DNA from 3 places in the Caballeronia sp. DA-9 genome. Region 1 is predicted to be linked to each of the others. Evidence: riboswitches for the same ligand, from Rfam matches in the RefSeq annotation. Region 1 holds a riboswitch; each other region holds the start of a gene.
The links. Region 1 has a riboswitch for cobalamin ahead of cobG (precorrin-3B synthase). Riboswitches for the same ligand answer to the same signal wherever they lie in the genome.

Region 1 (7,469 bases):
TATCGGATAGCGAGAGCATGCAGAAGTCATGGCCGAGCGGCGCGCCCGCACGCGCCGCCGTCGCGAGCGCAGCGGATACGCCCGGCACGATATTCAGGTCTACCGCGGCCCACGCGTCGTTCGATCGTCCCTCGTCAAGTGCTTCGAGTACCGCAGCGGCCATTGCGAACACGCCCGGATCGCCCGACGATACAACCACGACCTTGCGTCCCGCACTCGCCAGTTCGAACGCATGGCGGGCGCGTTGCATCTCTTCGCGGTTATCGGTGCAATGCAGGGTTTGATGCGCTTTGAACGGCCCGGCCATGCGCACGTAGGTTTCATAGCCGAGGATATCGTCGGCCTGGGACAACGCGTGTTTCGCGGCCGGCACCATCAGATCCGCGCTGCCAGGGCCAAGGCCGATCACGGTCAGCGTGCCGCGCGCTTGTCCTAGCATCGAAACATCCACCACGTCAGGCGCGATGGCAATTTCGATGCCTTCATTACGCGGTGTCAGCGTTTCAAACCCTTCGGATAACGTACCAAACCGCAATGGAACATCAAGCGTATGTGCGGCTTCGATCAGGCGCGCGGACGTCATCAAGGTCATTGGCGCAAGTACGGCCGCGACCGCCATTGGAGATACCTTCACTTCACGCAATGCAAGCCGGATGCGCTCGACTATCGACTCATCCAGATGCGTTGCGTTCACGCACACGACCACCGAGCGCGGATGAATCACGAGGTCGTTTGAATCAGTGCCTGTATGCGGCGAGATTCGGATCGCGCGGCTTGCATCGGCTGCACGCGGCAGCGCAACCTGATCCAGCCACGGCGCATCGCCTTCAATACGCGTCGTCTCGCCCGCGAGAAGGTCGGACACGAAGCGCTTGCCGTGTTCGATATCCGCGAGCACGTATCCCGCCGGCGGATTCAGCAGGCATGTGCCGAAACGCAACTCGCCGCTCGTCGTGATGGCGGGCGCGACCTGCAGCACCGCCGCGATTTCGCGCGCCATGACGTTGGCGCCGCTCAGTCCACCAAGCAGCGGCACGACCGCACTGCCATCTTCGGCAACGGCGAGAACGGGCGGCTCGGCGGTCTTGTCGGCGAGAAGGGGGGCGAGGCAGCGGATCACGATACCCGCGGCGCATAGCGCGACAACAGGCGTATTGCTTGCGTAGAGTTCGCGCAGATGAGCGCTCAGTTCAGCGAATGCAACATCGGTCTGCACGCGGCTCGCGAGACCATGAATCATCGCGTCGGGATAGCGCGTCTGAATCCGGCGCGCGGTCTGCAATGCGCCCGCACCCAGCACCACGATTGCCAGGGGCTTTGCGTCAGTCATCCGCGCCATTTTTCCCCCGGCACGACCAGCAGCGAGAAATAGGGCGACGCCATTGGGTCTACATCGTCCAGCGGCACGATGCGCTGGTTCGCCATGGTCGCGCGTTCAACGTAGAGCGCGCGATTGTCGAGTCCCAGATCCTTCAGGACACGCCTTACCTTGTCGAAGTTGCGGCCCAGTTTCATGATGACGGCGGCGTCCGTGGCTGCAAGCCGTTCGCGCAAATCGGCTTCCGGCAGCACGCCCGATAACACCGACAAACTCTGGTTCCGGTACACCAGCGGCACGCCGAGCACGGCGACGCCGCCGAGCATGGAGCACACGCCGGGCACGACTTCGGCTTCGAAGCGTTCAGCGAGCCGGTCGTGCAGGTACATATACGAGCCGTAGAAGAACGGATCGCCTTCGCAGATCACGGCGACGTCGCGGCCCGCTTCCAGATGATCGGCGATGCGGATGGCGGATTCATCGTAGAAGTCGCCGATGATCGTCTCATAGCACAGTGGCGGCTCGAGCGCTTCGGTGGTCACGGGATAAACCAGCGGCATGCGCGTTTGCGCGTCCTTCAAATGCCCTTCGATAATCCCGAACGCGTTGCCTTTTTTACCCTTCGCGACGAAGTAAGCCACCACCGGCGCCGATGTCAGCAGGCGCAACGCTTTAACCGTGATCAGTTCGGGGTCGCCGGGACCCACGCCCAGGCCGTAAAGACGTCCGCTCATCTATTCGGTCTCCGAAGCGAGCGCATTCACCGCGGCGGCGGCCATGCCGCTGCCGCCGCGCCTGCCTTGCAATGCAACGAACGGTACGCCGCGGCTGTCGGCGGCGAGAAGCGCCTTCGATTCCGCCGCGCCGATGAAACCCACCGGAAAGCCCAGGATCAAGGCGGGTTTTGGTGCGCCTGCGTCGAGCATGTCGAGCAAATGAAATAGCGCGGTAGGCGCATTGCCGATCACCACCACGCTGCCGCCAAGATCCGGCCGCCACAATTCGAGCGCGGCAGCCGAGCGTGTGTTGCCGAGTTCGCGGGCACGTTCGGGCACGGATGCGTCGTTGAGCGTGCAGATCACGCGGTTATTGGCGGGCAGACGCGAGCGCGTGATGCCTTCGGCGACCATGCGCGCGTCGCAGAGAATGGGCGCGCCGCGCTTGAGCGCTTCGCGGCCCGCTGTGCCCGCGCCATCCGAAAACACGAGATCATCGATCACGTCCGTCATGCCGCATGCGTGGATCACGCGCACGGCGAGTTTTTCGAGGTCGGGGGGAAAAGTGGCGAGGTTCGTTTCGGCGCGGATGGTCGCGAACGACGCACGATAAATCGCCTGGCCGTCGCGGATGTAATCAAGCATCTGTGGTGCTCCGGGCAAGCCATAGGGCTGCCTCTTCAATGGTGATGTGTCGGGCGACGGGTTCGGGCGCCTGCAAGTACAGGTCGTAGCGGCCCGGGGCGACGGCGAGCAAGGTTGTATCCACGCGGTGCGCCGCTGCACACGAACGCGCGCAACCGCTCAGGTGGACGTCGCCTTTCGTATGCAGCAAGGGCGCGAGCCGCCGGGCGTCGGCTTTGGTATCGGAGAAGCTTTTGGCGCAGCCTTGAGAACCCGTGCAGGCGATCAGCCGCGCGAAGGGTTCGTTCGCCGCCGTTGCAAGGCCGAGCGCCTTGAGCCGTGCGATGGTGGGCTGGGCTTTTTCGATTGGCACGTCCAGCAGCATCACGCTTTGCCACGGTGTCATACGCATGCGCGGCGCGAGTTCGGCGAGCGCTTGCAGCGTGTTTGCATCGAGACGGCCAAGCGGGACTTGCGCGCCGATGCTCACAGTGCCCTCCGTTCTTTGCCGATGCACGCCGAAACGCCGCCGCGCATCGGATGGCGTACGCCTCCAGGCGCTCGCATTCCGTTCAATCGCGAAGTCGAGCTTGCGCTGCGCATGATCGATAATCGCCTCGATGCCGATTGTGTTCAGCAAGTCACGCATTCTCGTTTGCTCGGGCGACGCAAGATCGAGGAACGTATGCAGCAATGCACTCGCAACTGCGGGCACGCGCGCTTGCTCGACTGACGCCAGCGGTGGCATATGTTCGTCGAATACTGGAGGACATCCGCCGAGCCCAAACACAAATCGATCCGCCGATACCGCCGAGAACCATACATCGTGCGGATGATCGAGCATGGCGAGGCGCTCGCCGCCATCGAGCATGATCGCGAATTTCGGCGATAACGCCTGCAGCCGCGCATCGCGCTGCAACTGATCGAGCAATCTGCGCGCAAGCGGCGTGACGTCCAGCGTGGCGTCTGGATCGAGACCGGCGAGCGGATTGATCATGAGATTACGGACATCGTCGGAACCGGGTGTGGCCGGGCCGAGTCCGATCCTGACCAGCCGCGAAATCAGCTCATCTTCCGCGCCCGGGCGCACGCCACGGATCTGCAGATTCGAACGATTGGTTGCATCGATACAACTTGAGCCTACCGCCCGCGCCACTTCCGCGACCTCGCGAGCCTGCGCTGCGCTCAACTCGCCGCCGTAGAGGCGAATGCGGCACAGGCCGCCATCGCGAGCAGGGACGATCCGCATCAGGCCGGGACATGCCGATGGCCTCGATGCCGGTATTAACCCGCGTTCAGCAGTGAGCGATTCGAGTGATGCGTTCAAAGCGTGACCCGTTCGGTCTCGCGCGGCGCCTCGACTCTGACCCGCGGTTTCGTATGCGAAAGCGCGGGCAGGATCGCGGCATCGGTACACCCCGCCCGATGCTGGCTTGCACGAAGAATTCCGGCCGGCAGGTCTCTTGGCTGGCAGGTCGCCGTCCGCACCGGCCTTCCCAGTCGAAACCAGTGGCAGTGGAGCGCGGACTCGCTGCGTACAATTGCGGGGGCAGCCACAGTTTTGCTGTGTTCCCTCTTAGGCCCCTCGGGGCACCGGCTAAATCGCGATATTATGCCCGTTTTCGCAGCCTATAAAGCCAGCGGCCGTGTGGCCGCGCCGGTCAGGCAAGCACGCAAGCGACGAATGAACCAGACGAGGTTGACGGATGGCACCGTGGTTGACCGTGGTGGGGATCGGAGAAGATGGCTGGCATGGACTCGGCCGGGACGCGCGCGAGGCGTTGCTGGCCGCCGATACCATTTTCGGCGGCCAGCGCCATTTCGACCTTTTACCTGGGCGCATTGGCGCGGAGCGCTGCCCCTGGCCAATGCCGTTTTCGATTGCGCCGGTGCTTGAATACCGTGGGAAGCGAGTATGTGCGCTCGCAAGCGGCGACCCCATGATGTTCGGCGTTGGCGCGACTTTTACGCGCGAACTGGAGGCGCACGAATTCCGCGTACTTCCCGCGTTGTCTTCCGTGTCGCTTGCTGCAGCGCGGTTGCACTGGCCGTTGCAGGACGTGGTTGTCGTCTCCTTCGTTGGGCGTCCGGTCGCGGCGCTTGGCGTGAACGTTCACCACGGCGCGCGCATGGTCGTTCTCAGCAGCAATGAATCGAGCGCTTTCGACATCGCGCGGCTGTTGCAGCAGCGCGGTTTCGGGGCCAGCCGGATGAGCGTGTTCGAACACCTGGGCGGCGAGCGCGAGCGTCGCATCGACGGCGTTGCCAACGCCTGGACTCAGGAAGCCGGCATGGCCGCGCTGAACCTCGTGGCGATCGAATGTATCGCGGATGACAACGCATTGCGCCTGCCGCTCACCTCCGGTCTGCCCGACGATGCCTATCAACATGACGGCCAGCTCACCAAGCGCGATGTCCGCGCGATCACGCTCGCGCGGCTCGCACCCGAGCCCGGCGAATTGCTTTGGGATGTGGGCGCGGGGTGCGGGTCGATCGGTATTGAATGGATGCGCTCACATTCAAGTTGCCGCGCCATTGCCGTTGAAGCGGATAGCGGTCGGCAACGTTTTATTCAACGCAATCGCGACGCGCTCGGCGTGCCCGGGCTTCGACTCGTGGAAGGCGAAGCACCCGGTGCGTTGTCCGGATTGCCGTCGCCGGATGCGATTTTTGTCGGCGGTGGCGTGACGGTTCCCGGCATGCTGGATACATGTTGGGATCGTCTGAGGAAGGGCGGCCGGATGATCGTCAACGCGGTCACGATTCAAAGCGAGGCGACGCTCGTTGCGTGGCGCGCGGCGAACGGCGGCGAGTTGACACGCATTGCTGTTGCGCACGCGCAGCCGCTCGGCGCCTTCGATACATGGCGTCAGGCGCTTCCCATTACGCTGCTGCACGCAGTGAAGTCATGACGCGCATTTCGAGCCGTTGCCGCCATGCGTGACGAGACGCCCGAACAGCCTGCGCCGTTGCGCACGGGCCTCACCACCGGCAGTTGCTCCACGGCGACGTCGCTTGCAGCAGCGCGTCTGCTGCTTGGCGGCGTTGTTACCGAGCATGCCGACATCACGTTGCCGAAGGGCCAGCAGGTCGTGTTGCCGCTCGTGTTCTGCCGCCTGGTGGACGGCGACGCTCGTCATGCCGAAGCCGGCACGATCAAGGATGCGGGCGACGATCCCGACGTCACGCACGGCGCAATCGTCTTCGCGCGCGTGCGCCTGGTGGAGCAGCCGGGCGTGCAGTTTTTCGCGGGACCCGGCGTGGGCACCGTGACGCGCGCCGGGCTCGCGCTCGCTATCGGCGAACCCGCGATCAATCCTGTGCCGCGGAAAATGATGTTCGAGCACCTCGCCGCACTCGCCAGTGAATATGCCTACGCCGGTGGATTCGAAGTGAGCATTGGCGTGGAGAACGGCGCGGAACTGGCGGCGAAGACCATGAATCCGCGTCTGGGTATCGTTGGCGGCTTGTCGATACTCGGCACGAGTGGCATTGTGCGGCCGTTTTCGTGCGCGGCTTATATTGCTTCGATCCATCAGGGTATCGACGTTGCGCGCGCGAATGGCTACGTTCATATTGCGGCGTGCACGGGCAATCAAAGCGAAGACGCCATGCGCGTTCGATACAACTTGCCCGACATCGCCCTGATCGAAATGGGCGATTTCGTGGGCGCCGTTCTCAAGCATTTGCGACGTGCGCCTGTGAGCAAACTCAGCCTGTGCGGCGGCTTCGGCAAGATCAGCAAGCTCGCCGCGGGACATATGGATTTACATAGCCGGAACTCCAGCATCGACCTGCCGCAACTTGCTCATTGGGCTGCGGGCGCTGGCGCGAACGAACCGTTGCAGGAAGCCATGCGCGGCGCCAATACCAGCCAGGAAGCATTGCTGCTCGCGCGCAATCAAGGCGTGCCGCTTGGCGATATTGTCTGCGAACACGCACGGCAATTCGCGTTGAGCGTGGTGCCTGAAGGTATCGATGTCGAGTGTTTCGCCATCGACCGGCAAGGGCGTGTTGTGGGAGCGGCGCAATGAAGCGCGTCCTGCTCCTCGGCGGAACGGGCGATGCATTGACGATTGCACGCCACCTCGGTCCGCAGCACGTTTATAGCCTTGCCGGATTGGGGCGCACGCCCGCGGATCTGACCTGCCGCGTGCGCGTGGGCGGGTTCGGCGGAGTGCAGGGACTCGCGGCTTTTATAGAGGCAGAATCCATTGGACTGGTCGTCGATGCAACGCATCCCTACGCCGCGCAAATGAGCCGTCATGCAAGCGCGGCCGCGGTGCTCACGAAAATCCCATGCTGGGCGCTGCGCCGCGCGCCGTGGGAACCGCAGGCAGGCGACGATTGGCGCGACGCTCCCGGCTTCGCGTCGATCATGCAGACTATCGCTGTATTTAAACATCCACTTTGGACACTGGGCCGCGAGCCGCTCGATCATCTCGACGCAATACCATCGTGGCAGCACTGGACCATTCGCTGCCTTGATCCGCATGACGGCAACGCGCGCGCCACGATTATCGCGGCGCGTGGACCGTTTTCACTCGATGGCGAACGCGCCTTGTTCGATCAACACCGTACCGATGTCCTCATCAGCAAGAACAGCGGCGGTGCGGCGACCGAAGCGAAACTTGCTGTAGCGCGCGAGCGCGGCGTGCCTGTCGTGATGCTGCAACGACCGCCACTTCCTCCAGTCGAACGTGAGTTCACCAGCACGGTTACGCTCCTGAACGCGCTCGACGCTTTTATATGACACCCCCTAAATGACGGTCTATTTCATTGGCGCGGGACCCGGCGATCCCGAACTCATC
Region 2 (7,469 bases), on a different replicon from region 1:
CAAGCGCCGCGTGATACCGCACGCGTTCTGCGCCACGCGCGATGGCCTGCAACGCCTCGTCGCGCGTCATGGCAGGTTCGTGGGCGAAGTTGCGCGTGCCGCCGCGGCGGATGGCGGCGTCGACAAACCCTTCGGCCGGCGGCAATGTGCTCGCCACGCCCGCGTCCACGACTTCGAGCGTCATGCCCGATACCTTCGACAACGCGTTGATCGCCGCCCCGCCCACGACGAAATTCGCGACCATCTGCACGGTCACTTCTTGCGGAAACGGACTTACGCCTTCGGCTGCAATGCCGTGATCGCCGGCGAAAACGATCATGACCGGACGCTCGATACGCGGGCGCGCCGTCCGTTGGATCAGCCCGATCTGAAGGCCAAGCGATTCCAGCCGGCCAAGGCTTCCGGGCGGTTTTGTCTTGGTATCGATGACGTGTTGCAACTCGGCTGTCGCCGACCGGTCGAGCGGTTCAGCGCGGGGAAATGTGTCGGGCATGGTCGGGTTCATGGTGATTTGAACATTGGACGCAGGGCAGGCACGAGCGCTTCGTGTCCGTCCTGCTGGATCAAGGTTAGCGGATAACCGAATGCGGCGCCGGCGCGCTCGGGCGTAAGGACCTCGCGCGCGAGGCCTGCGTGCGCGTGGCCAGCGCCATCGAGCAGCAAGGCGTGCGTGGCGAAACGCCGGGCAAGGTTCAAATCGTGGCACGAGAAAATCACGCTGCGTTCGCGAGTCGTGACCCACGCGCTCAACGCTTCGAGACAATCGATCTGATGATGCAGGTCGAGATGCGAAAGCGGTTCATCGAGCAATAAAAGCGGCGCCTCCTGGCATAAGGCCGCGGCCAGTGCAACGCGTTGACGTTCGCCGCCGGAAAGCGACTGGATATCGCGTGACGCAAATGCGGCGAGGTCCAGCGTTTCCAGCGCCCCGTGCGCGGCCGCACGATCCGCGTCGCTCTCCCAACCCCAGCCGGTCAGATGCGGAAAGCGGTTGAGCATGACCGTATCGAGAACGTTCGCGCTGAATGCATCGTGCGAAGCTTGGGGCATCAATGCGCGGCGACGCGCCAGATCATTCGAGCGCCATTCGCGAAGCGCGCGTCCATCGAGGGAAATCGATTCCCCGGCTTCCTTCAATAACCCCGCAAGCGCCGATATCAAGGTTGTCTTGCCCGCGCCATTCGGCCCCGCGATGCACCACATTTCGCCGGGCGCGAAAGTCTGCGTGAGCGCTGCGACCAGTACGCGATCCCCTGCGCGCAAGGTAAGCTGGTTGACGTGAAGTCCGTTCATCGCACGCGCCTCAGCAGCATCCACAAGAATACCGGCACGCCGATCAGCGCCGTGATGACGCCCACTGGCAACTGCGCCGGAGCAATCACGGTGCGCGCGATCAGGTCGGCGCCCATCACAGCAAAGCCGCCCGCGAGCGCGGATGCAGGCAGCACCATGCGCTGGTCGTTACCGAACGCGAGCCGCAAGACATGCGGCACCACGAGCCCGATAAAACCAATCGTCCCGGCGGTGGTAACAGCGGCGGCAGCCGCGAGCGACGCCACCAGATACACGCGCAAGCGCAAACGCACGACGCGCACGCCGAGCGCTTCGGCGGCAATATCGCCGCGCAGCAGCACGTTGAGTTGCGGCGCCGCGGGCACGATCGCGATCAGCGCGATCACCAAGGCAATCAACCCGGGCCAGGGCATTGCAACACCGTTCAGGTCGCCGGTCAGCCAGAACACCATGCCGCGCAGGCGGTTCTCGGGCGCAATGGCAAGCATCAGTGTGATCAACGCGCCCCAACCCGCCGCGATCACCGCGCCGGTGAGCAACAATCTCGGCGATGCATCCTGCGGTTCGCCACGCCATAACTCTCGCCGGGCAAGGCCGAGGACGAGCAGTATCGATAAAAACGCGCCGGCGAATGCGGCAACGTCGACACTCCACCATGACATCGAGAACAGCATGGCGGCAAGCGCGAACGCCGCCGCGCCGCCGGACACGCCCAGCACATACGGTTCGGCCAGCGGATTGCGCAGCAGGACTTGCAGCAGCGCGCCGGCCATCGCGAGCAACGCGCCCGATGCAAAGCCGCCAAGCGCGCGCGGCAAACGCAGGCTACGCACGATTTCGTCGAGCACGTCATTACCCGGCGATACAAGCGCATGCATGACGCGCGCGGGCGACACGGGCACGCTTCCAATTGCCAGCGACGCAATCAGCACGGCCGCCGCCGCGAAGGCGAGCGCGATCCAGATCATGAAGGCGCGTTGGGCGTCCATGCGCGGGGCGGCCATCCGCCTGGCGTTATCGCGCTTCACCGCTGCTGCCAGCCGAGCGTGATGTAGACGCCGCGCCGTGGCGTGTTGTACGAATACGCAAGCTGATAGTCCTTGTTGAACAGGTTGTCGATGCGCGCGCCGACGTACCACGACTTCGTGATGTCATACCGCGCCGACAGATTCACCAAACCATAACCGCCGAGCGTGGAATCGAAGTCCTCGCGTGCGCCGCTCGTGATCCATTCGCCGCCGACGCGCCAGCCGCCTATCGACCGGTTCACGGCGAGCGTCGCAAAACGCCGGGCGCGGCGCGTGAGGTCCTGCTGATTGGTTTCATCGACAGGATTTTGCAGCGTGAACGACGCGCGGACATCCGTGCGTCCCACATGCCCTTGCCACGATCCTTCAAGTCCCTGCACTTTCGCGCGCCCCACATTCTGCGCGATAAAAAAGCCGCTGCCGTCCGACACGTAGTCGATCAGGTTCGTGTAACGCGTCTGGAATGCGGTCAGCCGCAGGATTCCCACCGCGCCCGATGCATATTGCAGCGCGCCTTCGACCGAGTGGCTGCGCTCGGGTTGTATCGATGGATTGCCGCTGAACGGATAGTACAGATCGTCGAAGCTCGGCGCGCGGAATGCGTCGGAATAGCTGAGCGTGGCTTTCCAGTGGGCATCGAAATAGTAGCCGTAGCCGAGGTAATAACTATTGGCGCCGCCAAAATCCGAATACTGGTCGCGCCGCACGTTCGCCTGAAATTGATTCGCGCCGAAGTTGCCCACGTAACCCGCGAAACCCGAATTCACATGGCGATCCGGCGCGGTGAGCTGATCCGAATCCAGAGTCTGGTCGAGATGTTCATAGCCGAACACAAACTTGTGGTCCGGCGTCAGCGCGAGATCGTTCTGCCAGGTGTATTGACGGTTTTCGGAATTGAACTTGCTGTCGTAGACGCCGTTCAACTCCGTGTTCGCACGGTCCTGCCCCTGCGCCACGGTGAAATGCGTGGTCCAGTTATCGGTGATCTTGCCGTTCGCAAACACCGAAGTAGAGCGCACGCGGTTGTGCGATTCGTTGTCGTCGGTGGGCAGGCCGAAAGCGTTATCGAAACTATTGATACCGTTTGATTGCAGGAAGCGCACGCCCGCGTCCCATTTGCTCGAGAACTGGTGCCGCAACGTTGCCGACACGCTCTCGTTGAGATAGCCGTTCGCATTCGGGTTCACATTCGGCGAGGTTGCCGGATCGATCGATGAAAACCCGTCCGTCTTTTCGCGCGAGAGCGTCACGCTGAAGGTGGTGCGCCCGTCTTTATCAAGCGCGCCGTTTGCGCCAACCTGCTGGCGCTGCGTGTGATAGCTGCCTACCTCGTTCTCGAAGTTGAAGCGCGGCGGATGATCGCCGCCGTCCTTCGTGAAGATCTGCACGACGCCGCCCACCGCACTCGATCCATACAGCGCCGACACATTACCGTTCACCACTTCCACGTGGTCGATCTGATCGAGCATGAGTTGCGAGAGTTGCGCGGCGCCCAGTCCGGCGGATTCCACCCGCACGCCATCGATCAACACGAGCGACTGCGCCGACGACGCACCGCGCAAGAACAAGCTCGCGCTCGAACCCGGGCCGCCGTTGCGCGTGATCTGCGCGCCTGCGCCGAGCGCGAGCAGGCCGGCGACGTCGGTGGCATTAGTATCGGCGATATCCTGCTGATCGAAAAGCGTTGTCTGCGCGATGGAATCGGCGAGTTTTTGCGGCGCGCGAGTCGTCGTCACCACGACGGGCGCAAGCGTGACAGGTTCGCTGGAACCCACGGTAGTTGCCGATACGGACTGGGCACTCGCGACAACGGGTAAACTGCCGCAAAGCAGCAGCACGGCGCGGGTAATGGGTGAAACCATGATGTAGGACGATCCTGTAAATGCATGCGCGACCCGCTCCCCGCAAGTCCATGCGTGACGAGCACGGCCGCGAGGCGATGCTCTCCCCGAGGCCGGTATCCGGGCTGACGACGCGTCGGCCCGCCTTCCCGCGCCAAAGGCGCAGTGGCATAAGCGTGGCGTCCGTGCCATTTCGAGTCGTGAAATGCCGTTGAAATGCCGCGAGGCGGCCGGACGTTACGCGTGGGACCGGCTTGCAACTTGCGTTGCGGTCGCTTACCGTTGCGGGGGCAGCGCAGGTTGGCGCGGTCCAGGCGGACTTTGCTCCCTGCTTCCCGTTTAACTGCGCATGCTGGATCAAGCGTGCGCGAGCACCAAGGTGGCGCGAGTTTAAGAGCGGCGCGCGAACCCGTCAAGAAAGCGGGAACATGCCGCCGTGCGGGACATTGCCGCATTTGATCGGGCGTTCGATTCACCCGTGTTTTCATGCGGTCAGACAAGTTTCGAACAAATTTGAAGCGGTAGTTTGAAAAGCGCCGATTGGCTCGCCGTCACGCAGTCGAATGGCGGCGGAATTTAACTGGATAAATCATTTCCCCTTACGAATAAAGGCTCGCGCCAATGCATTGACTTCCAACTGCTGTTACGTCTGGAAACGAACCAAATTTCTGAAGCGCCAGCGAAGCGCGCTAAAATGCGAGGTCTTAAGAGGACGCAGCACATGCTCAACGAACTCGAATCACTGTCACAAAATATTGGCCGGCTGATCAAGATCAGCGAACGCCATCATCAGGCGCATGACGCAATTGCCCAGCAACTCGACCAGTTGCGCGCGGAGTTTGCGGGTGCGCAGGAAGAACTCGCGCAAATGCGCGAGGAACGCGACGCCCTGATGGCGGAGCGTGATTCGTTATCGGCGAAAATCGACGATGCGCAAGTTCGTCTCAACGCAATTCTCGAAAAATTGCCGCGCGCGAAAAGCGCACCCGAGCCGGATAACCAGCTTGCCCTTTTGCCTCCCGATGCCAGCATCGAACCGGACACCGCCGAAGCGGCGCACGGCGCGTTGCACGAGGAATCACACCATCACGGAGAAAAGGCATGACGACCAAGCAGATCGAGGTATCCATTCTTGGCGCGCCGTACCGCCTCGCTTGCTCGCCAGAAACGGAAGGTGCACTGCGTGAAGCGGTTGCGCGCGTGGATGCGGAAATGTCGAAGGTGCGCAATGCAAGCAGCGTGCGTGGCACGGATCGGATTGCGGTAATGGCGGCGTTGTCGCTTGCGTCGGAATTGCTCAAGTTGCAGAACAGCGTGCGTCACGGCGAAGCGTTCCCTGCCGAAGAAATTCGCCGCACCATGCATCAAATGAATGAACAGCTTGGCGTGGTGATTTCACAATACGAAGCGCAGTGAATTCCAGCGTGCACATGTTTGCTAACGCTTGGGGCGCATGTGATGTCGTGGACGTTATTGCATTGCGCACACGGTTCGACGCCATGCAATCGACATAAAGTTTTCCTGTATCAGTGCTGCATCGTCGGGACGATTGGTGTACAGTGATTGCTCCCTGCCTGGTTTGCCAAGGTCATATATTCCTTGAACCAATGCCATTGTGCACGGTTGTGGGATCTTGTAGCACTGGCGAGCGCGTCACTCTGTCTGATGAGCCCAAGGTGTTGCTTACTGCGACCAATCTTGAACCCAGGTTCAGGATGCCGGCCTAGCGGCTTGGGCGGGGACCTGATTGAGCAGCATGCGTGAAGTTGCGCGCAAGGCTGCACGTAACATGCTTGACCCAAGCGAACGGCGTCGGAAATTTTCCGATGCCGTTTTCTTTTTGTACGGGTGTGCTGTGAACATTCAAGCAGCGCATCTTTTTCCGCGAGCCACGTTCATGCGCTATTGGCTGATGAAGTCAGAACCGGACGAAGCGAGCATCGACCATCTCGCGCATGCTCCGAAAAAAACCTTGCCCTGGACTGGCGTGCGCAATTACCAGGCGCGCAACTTCATGCGCGACGGCATGCAGATCGGCGACGGCGTTCTCTTTTACCACTCGAGTTGTCCGCAGCCGGGCATTGCCGGTATTGCGAAAGTATCGTCCGCGGCTTACCCCGATCCCACGCAGTTCGATTCATCCAGTCCTTACTACGATCCAAAGTCATCGCCGGAAAAGCCACGGTGGCTTCTTGTCGATGTTCACTTCGTCAAGAAGACACCGCTCATCCCGCTTTCCGCGCTTCGCGATCACGCAGAGCTTGCCGACATGCAGGTGCTTGCCCGAGGCAATCGTTTATCGATCACGCCTGTGACCGAGGCGCAATGGCGCTTTATCACCGAACATTTTTTGTAACGTCATTAAAGGAAACCGAAGGGAACTTCGTGAGCACGTGCGTCAACTAAGCATCGGTCACAATGACGTGCACTCATGCATACGGAGTTAATCGATGACAAAGAAAAACACCACTTCGGCACTCGCGGCCATTGCCCTGCTTGCTGGCGCTGCCATGGCGCAGGGCGCGTCCGCGCAAAGCGTGGTGACACAGGCGCAGCCTTCGGGCGTATTGTCGCTTTCTGCGCAAGCAAGCGAAGACGTGCCGCAGGACGTCGTTGATATCACCTTGTTTTACGAGCAGGAAGCGAAGGACGCGGCGTCATTGACGAGCGTGCTCAATCAGCGCGCCGACGCCGCGCTGCGCATGGCGAAGGGCGTCGAAAACGTGACGGCCCATAGCGGCGCGTTCACGGTGTATCCATCGACGGATCGCGACGGCCGTATTTCCGCGTGGCGCGGTCGCACGGAAGTCGTGCTGGAATCGAAGGACTTTACGGTCGCAACGAAGCTCGCCGGGAAAATGAGCGATTCCATGCAGGTGGGCAGCGTGACCTTCTCGTTGTCGCCCGAGGCGCAGCGCGAGGCGGAGCAAAAGCTTTCCACGCGGGCAATCGCTTCGTTCAAGCAGCAGGCGCAGGCTTCGTCGCAGGCGTTCGGCTATAGCGGCTATGCAATTCGTGAAGTGAATATCGGGCATAACGGCTCGTCACCGAGACCGGTAATGATGATGGCAGCCAGGAGCATGAGCGCAGACGCAAAGATGGCCGCGCCCATGGCGCTTGAAGCGGGCACGTCGACCGTGACCGTGAATGTGTCCGGGTCGGTGCAGATGAATCGTTAAACGCGTCGGCTTGACGGTTTAATAGAGCATCGGTAACGCGTTAAAAAGCCTCGCTCCGCGCGAGGCTTTTGTCGTTCTGCGCGAGTTGATTCGGCAATCAGGATACTTTCGCGGGTTTTGAAGGCATG
Region 3 (7,469 bases), on a different replicon from region 1:
GTTGCGCAGATAAAGCGCGATGTTGACCTGCCGCGTGGCTTGCCATTGTGCGGACAGGTCGAAGACCGTGTACGAAGGCACGTCGACGGAATTGGCATTGTCGCCGTATCGCCGGCCAACGTAGCGCAGGCCCGAACCGATTACCCAGTCCGCTGCGGGCCTGTAGGTCAGCCACAGGTTGGCCGTCTGCTCCGGGATGTTCAACGGCACGTTGCCGGCGCGCGATACCGCGACGCCGTTCACGGTCTCGTTGAAGTCGTCGTAGCGGGCGCGCAGCAAGGCCGCATTCGCCTCGATAGAAAATCCCCAGCCGAGCTTGAATGCCCCCGACCATTCGATGCCGCGCGACGATTGTTCGCCAACCTGCTGCTGGATCGCGGGATTGAGCGGATCCTGGCTCAACAGGTTCTTCTTCACGATCTGATAGAGCGCGAGCGTCCAGAAGCCGCGACCGTTCATGATGTCCTGCTTAACGCCGGCTTCCAGTTGCTGTCCAGTTGCAAGCTTGAACGCGGTCTGCGCCTGCGACATTGTGATCAACGAACCCACGCTGTCGGCGCCGCGCGTGTATTGTCCGTAGACGGACATCGACGGCGTGAGCTGGTAGACAAGTCCGAGACGCCATCCAGCGTTCGACAAGGTCTTGCTGAAAGTGCTGCCATTGCCGAGTTGCTGGCGCCAGAAATCGACGTAGTCATAACGCGCGCCCCCGACCACCGACACACGCGGCGTCAACTCTAAGCGGTCTTCGGCGAAGAGGGCGGCTTGCCGGGTGCGCGTGTAGAACTCCGGCACGGTCGGGTCGCTGCTCGCGAACACGCCCGGGTCGAAGCTGTCGGCATTGACCATCGACGAACCATCGAAAGGCGTGTTGCTGTCGCGCTGGAAGGTGATCTGGTTCGCCTCCGCGCCTATGACGAAACGGTTCGCGTGACCCATGGCGTTGCCATCGAAGGTCGCGTCGAGACGATTGCCGATTTGCCGCTCATGATGAATGATCTCGATGTAGTCGCTGCGCGTAATCTCGCGCGTCGATGGATCGAGCAGATAGCTTTCACTATCGCGATAGTGCCGGTTCGTCGTCAGGTAATAGAGCTGGTCGCGAATCGTAATGCCATCGGTTGCGTGATAGATGCCCGAGAGCCGCGTCGACTGATCCATGTAGGCAATCAGCGGATTGCCGACGTTGTAGTTCTTGTAGCGCAACGAGGTATCGAGCGCGCCGTCGTTCACCGGCGTACCGAGATAAGTCGCGGGCCGCTGGCGCCCGTAGTCATAGTCGAGCGTGAAAGACAGGCGCGGCGAAACATCGAGTTTCAACGCGCCGCCAAGCGCGGTCGTGTGCGATTCACCCCGATCCACCCAGCCGTTCGAGCGGTTGTCGCTGACATAGAAGCGGTAGGAGAGCATGGCGCCGAGCGCGCCCGTGGTATCGAAGGCAACGTGCTTCTGGCCTTCCGTACCAATACCCAATTGCACCGTCGTTGCATGGTCGCGCTGCGGCTGCTTCGGCACGACATTCACGACGCCGCCTATCGCGCCCTCGCCATACAGCACTGACGCAGGCCCGCGCAATACTTCAATGCGATCGACGGACCACGTATCGAAAGGGTAGGTCATGGTGCCCGCGCCCGGGTACAGGCGGGTGCCGTCATAGAGTGTCATGACGGATTCCTGGCCGCTGAAGCCGCGCACGCTCAACGCCGTGCCGCCATTGCCGGGCGAGCCGTCGCTGACAAATCCGGTCGCGCGCGTGACGGCGTCCGAGACGCTCTGGTCGCCGCGTTCCGCGATCTGTTTTACGGTGACGGTCTCCACGCTCGCGGGCGTGTCCAGGCTCGAAAGACCAAGGCGCGAGCCAGTGTGTGTGGGCGTTGCGAGCGGCGCGGTATCGATGCTGTTCGTGTCGTTCACCACGACGGGCGGCAATGTCGATGTGGTCTCATCGGCAAATACCGGCGACGCACTGAGCACACATAGGACCGCGAGCGCGGTTCTCTTCGGACGGCGCGATTGATAACCGCACCGGCTTCTCCGGCTGCTATGCGCCGAATTCCAGTTTCGTCCCATCTTGTTCCCCAAAGCGTATGCGTGTCTCGCCGCGCGAGGCAGCGATGACTTCTGTTGTGTGAGCGCTGACGATTCACGGCATGGCCGCGACCAATCGAATCAAGCTGTTCGTGTTGCTTTGTCCAAGGGCGGATATCGGCCGCTGGATGGCAAACGCGATTGATCGGGACAACAGGGACTTGCAGGGAAATGGATAACGCTGGCAGCGTCGGTCATGCGAGGTTCTCCAGGGGTTTCGCGCCCCATCAAAATTGGCTGGATTACGACGCCCAGGTCTGACTTCCGACCCCAAAGGGCCAGTCACAGTGGCGCGACCGCGCCGGATTCTCGCCGGCTTCCAAACGTCGTAGCCGCGCATTTTACGTGCGAAAGTGATCGACGTAAGACAAGTTTCGAAACAAACCAGCGATCGGACAGCCTCCAGATGCGATGTAATATTATTACATTCGTCGTCGGAAGAAACCAGATTATTTCGATGACCAATGGATCTAAGCTCGCAACGCAAGCTTGCACAAGTTGCGGCTCACAACTATATTGGTTGCGAACCGCAACCAATTGGGCCGATCATGGACTTTGTCGATATCCCCGCCAAGCCGCGAGAAACCACGATTCTCGAACTCCGGAATTTCTCCCGAAAACTGGTTCGCGAGCTTGGTTTCATGCGAGCAACGCTGGCCGACAGCGATCTCGCTCCGTCCGCGGTACACGCGATCATTGAAATTGGAACGGCGCCAGGGATAAGCGCCAAAGCCTTGGGCAACATCCTGCGTCTGGATAAATCGAATACGAGCAGGCAGGTAGCCAAGCTGGAAGCTGGCGCGCTCGTGAGGCGCGAGGTCGCAAAAGACGATGCCCGTTCGTCCGGGTTGTATTTGACGGAGGCAGGGCAGAAGCTCCGGAAAAAAATCGACCGGTTTGCGACGGATCAGGTATCCAGCGCGCTCCGGCGCATGGCGCCCTTCGACCAGCAGGCCCTGGTCCGTTCTCTCGCGCTCTACGCCGACGCGCTCGCGCAGGACAACGCTGCTGAAACGGTGGCCCGAGATATCGCGGAGACGGGGATTCAGGAAGGGTATCGGCCGGGCTGTATTGGTGACATTGCAAGCTTGCACGCACGGTTCTATTCGGCGCACTGGAATTTTGGCGTGTTCTTCGAAAAGAAGGTAGCGACAGAGCTTGCGGCGTTTGCCGGTTCATTGCCAGCCAATGGCAAGGCGCTATGGCTCTACATTGAAAATGATCGCGTTCTCGCTTCGCTGGCAATCGATGGAAACGAAAACACAGGCGTTGCCCATTTGCGATGGTTCATTGTGGACGATTCGCTGCGCGGTTGCGGCGTCGGGCGGCAACTGATGTCATACGCCATGAACTATGTCGATGAACGATTCAGCGAAACATATCTCTGGACGTTCAAGGGTCTGGATGCGGCGCGCCATCTTTACGAGTCGTTTGGCTTTCGATTGATCGAAGAAGCCGAAGGAGATCAGTGGGGAAGCAAAGTCGTGGAGCAACGGTTCAGTCGCGGTACGGTCTTGCTTTGATGCGATCAGGTTCGCCTGACGAGGTTTGCGTTCAACTGCCCCACAAGGCCATACAACACGCTCAGGAACGGCGCTGGAATTCCCGCCTTCGATGCAATCTCACAGGGCGCGCCAAGAATCGCTTCGATCTCCAACTGGCGGCCGGCTTCCACGTCCTGAAGCATCGACGTCTTGAACGCGCCGAGCTTGCGTGTCAGCGCGTTGCGGGCGTCGGTGGTCATGGTCAGTTCAATCCCGATCGCCTTGCCAATGCGCCGCGCTTCTTCCATGACGGCAACCACGAGTTCCTTCGTGAGCGGATCGTCGAGGATCACGTCGCCGGTCGAGCGCGTGATTGCGCTGATCGGATTCATGGTCATGTTGCCCCACAGCTTGACCCAGATGTCGCGACGAATGTCGTTGGAGGCAACCACGTCAAACCGGGCGCGGCGCAAAAGCTCTATGGCGTTGGCTGCGCGATCAGCGAGCCGCGCAGACCCGGGCCCGATGATCAGCTCATTGCCGTGGCCTTTCCTGATCACGCCTGGCTCTGCAATCGACGATGAAATATGCACGACGCATCCAGAAGCTTGCGACGGCGGCAGCACTGCCAATACCGCGCCTGCCGGATCCACCGACTCGAGACGTTGACCCGCGAGCGCGCCGCCAAATTCGTGGAGATACCACCACGGCACCCCGTTCATGACCGACACGATATGCGTGCCGGGGCCGACCAGCGGCTTCAGCGAAGCGGCGGCCGCAGTCAGGGCGGGTCCTTTCAGGCAGATGAACAACAGATCCTGTACGCCCAATGTGTCGGGCAGGTCGGTCGCATGAAGGTCGATCACGTAACGATCGTCGCCATCGATTACCGAAAGGCCGTCGCGCTTTATGGCGTCCAGATGCGCGCCTCGCGCAAGCAGACTGACCGGCACGCCCGCGCGCGCAAGCCGGGCTGCCACGATACCGCCAATGGCGCCGCCGCCGACTACAGTGATCTTCGAATCGTGCCTGGTCAAAACTCCGCCTCCTGAAGCGATCCCTGTCACGTTGATCCGGGATTACGCTAAGCTGATGCTATCGATTAATTGATGCGTGCGCAAGCATCGGAAATCCAATACATGTGCGTTGCCATAAAAAGGGCGGATGCCGGAGGAAAGGAATGAACGATACGATCATGATTCAAAGCCTGTTTACCTATCGGTTGCATATGCTTAAGAAACAGACCGACAAGGCCATGAACGGGGCATTCAGCAACGGCATCTCGTTGACGTTGACCGAAGCCCGCGTCTTGCTGAGCGTGGGTTCGTTTGGCGCGCTTTCTGTATCCGATCTTGGACGGGCATCGAATCTGGACCGCAGTCAGGCCAGCCGCGCAACTGACATTCTTGAGAAGAAAGGACTGGTGCAAAAGACGTCGAACACAACCGATGGCCGTGGTGTTGTCGTTACGCTGACCACGAAGGGCAAGCGAACCTATGCACGTGCCACCGTCATTGCGAAAACGCAAAACGACGAGATCCTGGCGGCGCTGCTGCCCGCCGAACGCAAAGCGATCCATTCAATGCTCGCAAGACTTGTCGATGCGCAATGCGCCGAAGAGGCAGTCGAATGAAGTTCAATGCTTGCTTTCATTAATTTCAAAATACGTACACATTCTCCTGACCTTAAGCTCTTGCCTGGCGCGTGAACTTTACGGTCATGCACGCGCTCGCTATAAACAGGATCCGCCAGGAGATTGAACAGCGGGGCTTTGCGCTGCGAAGTCACATCACCGTCACTGAGCGCTGGCAATAATCCGTAAGAATTAAAACACCTTACGGGAAACTACATGAAATACGAACGAAAGCATAAAAAGCTGCCTTTCCCGCTCGGACGCGTCGCCGCAACAATGGCTCTTCTCGGCTTGAGCGTGCTTGCGGGCTGCAACGGCAACGACGACAACGCTAACCCGCCGTCGGTGACGGCTTTTTCAACACTGGACGGCAAGCAGCCGCTCGTTATCGGGCATCGTGGATTGCCGGGTTTGCGGCCTGAAGAAACGCAACCGTCCTATGAACTTGCAGCCGATAACGGCGCGGACGCGCTGGAAGAAGACTTGCACCTGTCGAAGGATTGCGTGCTGGTTGCACGTCATAATCCCTGGCTCTCCGACAACACCAACATTGCCGATGTCGCCAGGACCAATGCGTCGGTGGCGGCCCGCAAACGCGTGGTCCCGGGCGTGTTGGTCAACGTCAAATGGGCGACAACGCCTACCTCGGGGCCTTCGCAATATCTAACCGACCTCACGAATCCCGCTGACCCGAAGTCGGTGCTCAAGTCCCTGATTGTGGATGGCGAAGATCACACGAACGACTGGTCCGTCACCGATTTCACCGCGCAGGAACTGACCACGCTGATTGGCGGCACGACCTTCGACGCCGCCAGCGAGCGTCCCACCGAATTCAACGGCAAGTATCCGGTGCTGACGTTTCAGCAGATCATCGATATCGCCAAGGCAAAGAGCGCGTCGACCGGGCGGCCGATCTCCGTGTATCCGGAAACCAAGAATCCGACCTGGAACAACGCGCAGGCAATCGCGAACGGGTGTGGCGCGCCGGGCAGTCATCCGTTGGAAGACGCGTTGATCAAGATCCTCAACGACAACGGCCTGAACACCCGGACGGCCCCCATTTTCGTGCAGAGCTTCGAGCCGGGCAGCCTGAAATACATGCGCAGCCACGGACTGAATACGAAGGTCGTGCAACTGATCGATGGCTTCGACACCGACTACAAGACGGGCGCGGTCATCTACAACGAGATCACCGACAGCCGTCCGTTCGACTGGACCGTGGCCGGCGATCCGCGCTGGTTCGACGTCATGCTCACGCCCGCGGGTCTTGCCGAGATCAAAACTTATGCCGACGGAATCGGCCCCTGGAAGCCGCAGATCGTGCCGCTGAAAATCACGCCGTTTCCCGCGACGAATCCGGACGGCACGCCGTTCTCCGGATCGACAACGGCAGCGACCACGCAGCCTGCGACGACTGTGATCAGTGACGCGCACAAGGCCGGCTTGTTCGTTCATATCTTCACGTTCCGCAACGAGAAAAAGTATCTGGCGGCCGATTATCAGGGCGACCCGAGCGCGGAATATCTGAAGTTCTACAGGCTGGGCGTGGACGGCGTGTTCTCCGACTTCGCGAATACCGGCGTGGCTGCGCGCGCGGCCTATTTGAAGGAACTCGGCCGTTGAGCGTTCTGCGCGCGGCGGTCGATTACTGGCCGCCGCGGTTCTTATTGGGAAGTCACATTGAATCCGGTTATCGCGCTTTACACGCGAATTCCCGAATCCGTTAATACGCTTTCAATGTAGCGTGCGCAGCCATTCGGCGATTGCGCTTGCGGTCCATGCGGGATCGTCGTGAGGCAGATCGTGGCCCGCCCACGCGTGCTGCTTGTGTTCGGCCCGCCATTGCTGCGCGATCCGATCCGAACAGACCGCCTTGACGAGATGATCGGCCTTCGATGACAGCAGCAGTGTTGGACACTCAGGCGCGCGTTCGCCGGCTCGAAAGCGCGCCGCCGCCCAAAGCTGGCGCAACGCGTTTTTCGCGCTCACCGGCGCGACGCGGCGGATCGTGCTCCACATGGCGAGGTCGTCGTCGAAGGTATCCGTGCGATTGCACGTGACGCCGTGGATGATGCCTTCGCATCGAAGCGGATCGTTCCACAATGCAGCCGCGCGCATCAACTGCGGCCACGCGGCGAGCTGCAGGCGCTCATGCATGGCCGCAAACGGCCGCATGCTCGTGTTGATCAGCACGAGCCTTTCTATGTCCTGCGCATGACGCTGCGCCCAGTCGGTTGCGACCATGCCGCCGAGCGACATGGCGA

Region 2: another riboswitch for cobalamin. It lies ahead of ACRWA7_RS20160 (TonB-dependent receptor domain-containing protein); the one in region 1 lies ahead of cobG (precorrin-3B synthase).
Region 3: another riboswitch for cobalamin. It lies ahead of ACRWA7_RS00210 (TonB-dependent receptor); the one in region 1 lies ahead of cobG (precorrin-3B synthase).

The regions. Positions count from the first base shown of each region.
Region 1 is NZ_CP195132.1:373,946-381,414, forward strand. Features, by position in the region: gene cobJ (precorrin-3B C(17)-methyltransferase) at 1-1,339, opposite strand, end outside; gene ACRWA7_RS08000 (precorrin-2 C(20)-methyltransferase) at 1,327-2,052, opposite strand; gene ACRWA7_RS08005 (precorrin-8X methylmutase) at 2,053-2,679, opposite strand; gene cobG (precorrin-3B synthase) at 2,672-3,985, opposite strand; cobalamin riboswitch at 4,095-4,271, opposite strand; gene cbiE (precorrin-6y C5,15-methyltransferase (decarboxylating) subunit CbiE) at 4,365-5,570, shown strand; gene ACRWA7_RS08020 (cobalt-precorrin-5B (C(1))-methyltransferase) at 5,595-6,692, shown strand; gene ACRWA7_RS08025 (cobalt-precorrin-6A reductase) at 6,689-7,411, shown strand; gene cobM (precorrin-4 C(11)-methyltransferase) at 7,422-7,469, shown strand, end outside.
Region 2 is NZ_CP195133.1:870,630-878,098, reverse strand. Features, by position in the region: gene cobT (nicotinate-nucleotide--dimethylbenzimidazole phosphoribosyltransferase) at 1-493, opposite strand, end outside; gene ACRWA7_RS20170 (ABC transporter ATP-binding protein) at 502-1,293, opposite strand; gene ACRWA7_RS20165 (FecCD family ABC transporter permease) at 1,290-2,282, opposite strand; gene ACRWA7_RS20160 (TonB-dependent receptor domain-containing protein) at 2,318-4,183, opposite strand; cobalamin riboswitch at 4,256-4,556, opposite strand; gene ACRWA7_RS20155 (ATPase) at 4,884-5,267, shown strand; gene ACRWA7_RS20150 (cell division protein ZapA) at 5,264-5,578, shown strand; RNA gene ssrS (6S RNA) at 5,727-5,908, shown strand; gene ACRWA7_RS20140 (EVE domain-containing protein) at 6,060-6,518, shown strand; gene ACRWA7_RS20135 (SIMPL domain-containing protein) at 6,613-7,341, shown strand; gene lgt (prolipoprotein diacylglyceryl transferase) at 7,439-7,469, opposite strand, start outside.
Region 3 is NZ_CP195131.1:45,826-53,294, reverse strand. Features, by position in the region: gene ACRWA7_RS00210 (TonB-dependent receptor) at 1-2,070, opposite strand, end outside; adenosylcobalamin (AdoCbl) riboswitch at 2,288-2,436, opposite strand; gene ACRWA7_RS00205 (bifunctional helix-turn-helix transcriptional regulator/GNAT family N-acetyltransferase) at 2,637-3,611, shown strand; gene ACRWA7_RS00200 (ketopantoate reductase family protein) at 3,617-4,609, opposite strand; gene ACRWA7_RS00195 (MarR family winged helix-turn-helix transcriptional regulator) at 4,753-5,205, shown strand; gene ACRWA7_RS00190 (glycerophosphodiester phosphodiesterase family protein) at 5,482-6,828, shown strand; gene ACRWA7_RS00185 (alpha/beta fold hydrolase) at 6,940-7,469, opposite strand, start outside.